Regions from separate parts of the Rhizobium pantanalense genome, predicted to be linked through region 1. Evidence: predicted binding sites of a transcription regulator. Region 1 holds the regulator's gene; the other holds the start of a gene.
The links. The regulator PhoB, encoded in region 1, activates phosphate uptake and scavenging genes when phosphate is short. The targets are predictions, from matches to a motif close to TGTCATNNANCTGTCAT.
Positions count from the first base shown of each region.

Region 2: a site for PhoB is predicted at 1,626-1,642, ahead of PH558_RS32225 (alkaline phosphatase). Genes of this name have one in related genera too.

Region 1 covers NZ_JAQJCH010000003.1:141,182-144,597, forward strand. The annotation lists gene PH558_RS10065 (GcrA family cell cycle regulator) at 419-946, shown strand; gene phoB (phosphate regulon transcriptional regulator PhoB) at 1,140-1,823, opposite strand; gene phoU (phosphate signaling complex protein PhoU) at 1,855-2,568, opposite strand; gene pstB (phosphate ABC transporter ATP-binding protein PstB) at 2,620-3,416, opposite strand, start outside.
Region 2 covers NZ_JAQJCH010000019.1:40,038-43,453, forward strand. The annotation lists gene PH558_RS32225 (alkaline phosphatase) at 1-1,586, opposite strand, end outside; gene PH558_RS32230 (Lrp/AsnC family transcriptional regulator) at 1,911-2,390, shown strand; gene PH558_RS32235 (SAM-dependent methyltransferase) at 2,530-3,246, shown strand.

The DNA.
Region 1 (3,416 bases):
TCTCCTCGATCACAACTTTAAGGACCGATCGCTTCCATTTGATGAAACGGGTCCGAAAAAATCAAAAATGCCGCCTTGCGGCGGCCTGGGCACTATTGATGTTTTGCACCGCGATGTCAACAAAACTGGCGCTTTAGCAGGTGCGAGATAGCGCTTGCGGGCAAAAGAGATAGGTTCAGCCGCGCCTATTGCAGAAATGCCACGCCTGGGCAGCAAGTTGGGGAAAACCTCGAAATCGATTCCTCAAGATTCTCGCGACTCTTGTCACGGAGTCAGCCTCACACTAGGTTAAAAAGCAATTGCTAGACTGCATGCGGCGGAACTAGTCACCACAATTTTAGAGCGTTTCGCGCCTCGTTCCCATGCGAGGCAATGGTGAGGGATTCTGCCATCGGAAACGCGACAGCGGAGACAGGGCATGAATTGGACAGACGAACGCGTCGAGAAGCTGAAAAAGCTATGGTCCGAAGGGTTGAGCGCCAGCCAGATCGCTGCGCAGCTCGGTGGCGTGAGCCGTAATGCCGTCATCGGCAAGGTGCACCGCCTGAACCTTCCTGGCCGAGCGAAGGCGGGCGGCACGGCAACCGCGGCGCGCACGCCGAAGCGCAGCGCAGCAGCACCCCGCACCGCAACCTACGGATCGCGCGTTGCCACCCGTACGGTCGTCGCCCGCCAGCAGGGCGCAACCATGCTGAAGGAAGAGATCGAGGTCGATTCCGTCAATGAAATCCAGTATCGTCCGGCATCGAACGTCGTCGTTCCGATCTCTCGCCGCCTCGGCCTGACGGAACTGACGGAGCGCACCTGCAAGTGGCCGGTCGGCGACCCGCTGAAGGACGACTTCCACTTCTGCGGCAATGACAGCCCGGATTCTTCGCCGTACTGCACCTATCATCAGCGCATGGCATACCAGCCGGTGCATGACCGCCGTCGCAACAACGGCTGAAAGTCACAGCAAGACAATGAGAAACGGGCCCATCGAGGCCCGTTTTTCTATTTCCGCCGCTATTTAAAGCACGTCACGATCTTTCAGATTCGCTTCCCGTGCTTTAGGTTTTCCGTCTGGCGCATGTCGTTCTCGCAAAACCGCTACGCACTTTTGCGCGACATGCTTTAGTGATACCCGAGCGGCAAACCGCTCAGGTTTCCATGGAATAGCCCGCGCCGCGAACGGTGCGGATGACATCCTGCATATTGGAGAAATTGAGCGCCTTGCGCAGGCGGCCGACATGGACGTCGACAGTGCGTTCGTCGACGTAGATATCGTGACCCCATACGCCGTCGAGCAGCTGCGAGCGCGAGAAGACGCGGCCGGGCGAGGACATCAGGAATTCCAGCAGGCGGAATTCCGTCGGCCCCAGCCGTACTTCGCGGCTCTTGCGGTGGACGCGATGGGTTTCTCGGTCCAGCTCGATATCGCCGCAGCGCAGCACCGTGGAGAGAACCTCCGGGCGGGCACGCCGCAGCATCGCCTTGACGCGAGCCATCAGCTCCGGCGTCGAGAACGGCTTGACGACATAATCGTCCGCGCCGGTCGAAAGCCCACGCACGCGCTCGCTTTCCTCGCCGCGGGCCGTCAGCATGATGATCGGCAGTCGCTCCGTCTCCGGCCGCATACGCAGCCGGCGGCAGAGCTCGATGCCCGATACGCCGGGGAGCATCCAGTCGAGGATCAGGAGATCGGGGATGCGCTCCTGGAGACGCAGCTCGGCCTCATCGCCTCTGAGGATCGTGTCGACCTCGAAGCCTTCGGCCTCAAGATTGTAGCGCAGCAGAACGCTGAGCGCTTCCTCGTCTTCTACAACAGCAACTCTCGGAACCATGCGCCTATGGTCTCCTTTCTTCGCTTCCAGATTATTCCGTCACTGCGCCGACGGTATTGGCGGTATCGTCCTTCGGGCGCTCGCCTTCGGGCTGAGCACCTGTCGCCATGTAATAGATCGTCTCGGCGATATTGGTGGCGTGGTCGCCGATGCGCTCGATGTTCTTGGCGCAGAAGAGAAGATGCGTGCAGGTGGTGATGTTGCGCGGATCTTCCATCATGTAGGTCAGCATCTCGCGGAAGAGCGAGGTGTACATGGCGTCGATTTCCTCGTCACGTTCGCGGATCGACACCGCCTTATCGGGCGAGCGGGTCGCGTAGACATCGAGAACTTCCTTGAGCTGGCTCAGCGCCAGTTCGGAGAGATGCTCGATGCCGCGGGCGAGACGGCGGGGGACGCCAGTGCCCTGCACGGCGATGACGCGCTTTGCGGTGTTCTTTCCGAGATCGCCGACGCGCTCCAGGTCAGAAGCGATGCGGATCGATCCCATGATTTCGCGAAGGTCGGCTGCCATCGGCTGGCGGCGGGCGATGGTGACGATCGCCTTGTCACCGACTTCGCGCTCGGCATGGTCGAGAACCACGTCGTCGGAGATGACTTTCTGGGCCAGAGCCGCGTCGCTGTTGACGAGAGCGCGTACGCTGTCGCTAACCATCTGCTCGGCCAGGCCGCCCATTTCAGCAATGCGGCGCGTCAGGAACTTCAGGTCTTCGTCATAGGCTGACAGAATGTGAGTGGAGACCATTTTTCTATCCTCAAAGTGAACTGTGTGAAAGGAGCCGCGCGCCTGCCATCATCAACCAAAACGGCCCATGATGTAATCCTGCGTGCGGAAATCGTCGGGATTGGTGAACATCTTATCGGTGTCGTTCTCCTCGACCAGGTGGCCGAGATGAAACATTGCGGTACGCTGCGAGACGCGGGCTGCCTGCTGCATGGAATGCGTCACGATGACGATGGTGAAATTCTCCCGCAGCTCGTGGATGAGATCCTCGACCTTGGCGGTCGCGATCGGATCGAGCGCCGAGCACGGCTCGTCCATCAGGATGACCTCCGGGCTGACGGCAACGGCGCGCGCGATGCACAGACGCTGCTGCTGACCGCCCGACAAGCTCGTGCCGGCGTCATGGAGGCGATCCTTCACCTCACCCCAGAGACCGGCCTTCTGCAGGCTTGTTTCGACGATATGCTGGAGATCGGCCTTTGAGCGATGCAGGCCATGGATGCGCGGACCGTAGGCGACGTTCTCATAGATGGACTTCGGAAACGGGTTGGGCTTCTGGAAGACCATGCCGACGCGCGCGCGCAATTCCACCACGTCAATGCTGTCGTCGTAGACATCCTGATCGTCGAGCGTGATCTTGCCGGTGACGCGGCAAGTCTCGATCGTATCGTTCATGCGGTTGAGGCAGCGCAGGAAGGTGGACTTGCCGCAGCCTGAAGGGCCGATCAGAGCCGTGACCGTATTGGCGCGGATCTTCAGATTGACGTCGAAGAGCGCCCGCTTGTGGCCGTAATAGACCGAAACATCCTGGCCGATCATCTTGTAGGGGATCGTCGTCATCTTCTTGGCCAAGGCTCTTTCGCTGGCGG
Region 2 (3,416 bases), on a different contig from region 1:
AAGACGGCGCCGGGCACGTCCTTGTAGGCTTCGTTGGCAACATATTCCTTCTTCTCGTTTTGAACAGCCGGAACAAAAGGACCATCGAGCTTTGGACGGAAGGTCTCGTAGTGATCAGGGCCGTTATTGGCGGCCATGAACAGGCGACGCGAAACGTCGACGCGATCCGGATAGCCGTCGCCATCCTTGTCTTCGTAGTTCGGGAAGCCGGCAGCGGCATAGGTGCCGACCTTTTCGCGCATTTCGGTACCCGGCTTGTTATCGTCGACGGTGCCGATGATCGAGACGCCATGCGTGTGGTCGCCGGTGACGACAATAAGCGTATCCGGGTTCTTTTCCTGGAATGCGTGGGCAACGGCCACGGCCTTGTCGAACTCGATCGTGTCGACCAGTGCACGATCCCAGTCGAGCGGATGGCTCATCTTATCGATGGAGGCACCTTCAACCACGAGGAAGAAACCGTCCGGGTTCTTGGCGAGCTTGTCGAGCGCGACCTTGGTCATGTCGACCAGACCGGGCTGGTTCGGGAACTTGTCGACGGTGCCCTTCTTGAGGAATTCGCGATCGAGCGCGACATCGAGGTTGCCGGTGTGGAAGAGACCGAGCAGCTTGTCCTGGTTGGAGCCGGCAGCGGTGGCCAGTTCGCTCTTGTCGGTGGCAACGGCATAGCCGGCATCCTTGAAGAGCGCGATATAGTCCTTGTCGTCCTTGCGCTTGGAGCCCGGAACGCTCTTCGCCAGGAAATAGGCCGAGCCGCCGCCGAGCAGGACATCCGGCTTGACGTCGTACATCATGCCGACGATCTCAGCCTTGTCGCCACGCTTGCGCGTATGGGAAACGAGCGCTGCCGGCGTCGCATCTTCGACTTCGGCCGTGGTGACGATCCCGAGCGACTTCTTGCCCGTGCGGCGCAGTGCTTCACCGATCGTTTCGACCTTCGGGTCGTCTAGGCTTGCCGGCGTGCGGTCGGCATAGACGCCGAGTGCGTTTACCGCCGACTTGTGGCCGGTCATGTAGGCCGACATGGTGTTGGCACTGTCGGTTGCGATGGCCGAGGTCGAGGACGTGCCGATGAAGGCAACCGGCGGGATGTCGTCCATGGCGAGGCGGCCATTGGCCTTGCCTTCGGTCATGCCTTTGGACATGAGGCGGGCGCCGGTGCGGTGTGCAACCGAAAGGCCGTCGCCGAGCAGGAAGATGATGTTCTTGGCCTTCGGCATGGCCGATGTGCCATAGACATCCCAGTTGACGGACTTCTTCTCGTCGCCGGCCAAAACCTCGACCTTGTACTGGCCGGGCTTTGCGAGCTTGACGCCACGCAGGATCAGGGCGGACCCAAGAACCTTGTCTTCAGCGCCCTTTTCTTCTGCGACGAAATCAGCCGCCTTGCCGAAAACCGCATCGTAGCTTTCGCCGTTGACCGTGACTTTCACGTCTTCCGGCTTCACAACCTTGCTGAATTCCACCTTAAAATCGAATGGCGAGCCGGCGAGTACCGTTGCCCGGTCCAACGGATAGACTGTCGCTGCATGGGCTGCGCCGGACATTACGGTCGCAGACATCATGGCGAGAAGAAATTTACGCATTTATACCCCCTGCGTTTGGTTGCTTCCCGCCTCCCACTTATAAAAGCCAGATGACAATCATGTAAAAAGGAGTCGACTTTCTGCAACCGGAAATTCTAAAGGGACAAACGCTAAGGGAGGCTGATTGTATGCGCGGCATCTAAAGAGATGGCGCGAACGGGGTGGCTGCGCAGTCCCTTTCCGTTTCACTTGGTCCAAAAGCCTCGAAAACCATCGCGTTCAACTACGCAAGACTTGGCGTGGGCTTACCCCGAAAGCTTGTAACTTTCTCAGGAAAAGGCAAAACTCATACAGGCTTCGTGAGCATTTTGAGAGTTTTGCGCAATGGATGAACAGCTCGACAAATTGGATCTGCGCCTGCTGGAGGAACTTCAGAAAGACGGCAGATTGACGAACAACGAACTCGGCGAGCGCATTGCCCTTTCGCCGTCGCAATGCTCGCGCCGCCGCACCAGACTGGAGGCGGAAGGCTATATTCGCAGCTACCAGGCCAATCTCGACCGGCAGCGACTGGGGCTGGATATGCTCGTTGTCATTTCGGTGACGCTTGCCACCCATAACAGAGACAATGCCCGCCGTTTTTCGCAGCTCATCAACGGACTGCCGGAGGTGTTGGAAGCCTATGCGCTGACAGGCGAAATGGACTATCACCTTAAGGTCGCCACCCGCGGGCTTACCGATCTCTCCCGCTTCGTCAACGACGTGCTGCTGCCGCATGAATCCGTTCAGCACGTGAAGACGGCGATCGTCCTCGATACCCTCAAGACCTTCGAAGGATTTCCAATCGCGCTACCACAAGGCTGACATGGCTTCGGCGTTCGATGGTCGTCGTTGCGCGGCCCTGCCCTATCGAGCGTCAAGGGCAATTTTTGAGGGCTTGCTTTCGGCGCATGCAGCCTTTCCAATCACGCCAAAGACTACACCCTTGGCGAGGACAGGCTTCATGACATACGCGGCCGTACAGACACGAAATCTCGAAGAATTTTCCGAGGTCCTGCTAAGGTGTAACCACCTGTACCATCCAAGCAACGACAGTATTGCTTTGCGCAATGCTGTCGAAAGCCGGCGCCAGATCGAGATATTCGACTATAACCTCTCCGCCGATGCCTTCACCCGTGCATTCGGCATGCGAAACTCTCTGAAATGCCTGCAGGCGCTTACCAGCCTCGAAGACGCCGTCCACAGATATAGAAGGGTATGCGATCTCGGCTGCGGCTCCGGCGCCTTCAGCCTTGCCTTTGCCTATCTCGCCCACAATCCCGAGCTGGAGCTTCGGGGGCTGGATTTATCCGAACACCAGCTGTCCCTCGCCAGAGAATTGATGGCTGCCGCGGGGTTGCCCGGCGATTTCCAGTTCGAGCAAAGAAATCTGCCGGCGCAGATCGGTTACCTCCCCGATCTGACAATTTCCTCTTACTGGTTCTGCGAAAATGAGCGCGTGCTCGCCGATCCCCTTCTCTTCGACCTCATGGCCGGTCGGGAGATGCTCATTGTCGATTATGAGACGATTATCGACCGCATCGCCGCCTGTCTTCCCAAAGGGTTCCGTATTCTTGCACGGCGCAGCGCCCATGTTGACATTCCATCCGCGCTGACGGATTTCGTCGCGCAGAAGAGAGCAAGCGTTCACAGCATCCACATTGGCCGGACCGCAGCTTAAAGGAGCAAGCTAAACCTCTGCTCCTTTGAAAAGTGCGTGCAGCTCTTGAAACGCAAACGTCCGCTTCCCAGCTATTGGCCAACCCGCTGGTCCGGGCCCCTCTGGTGAGAGCCGTCGGCGCTCTCATGATGTCGGACCTCTTCCGACATCGCGCCGACAGAGGTTCTCCG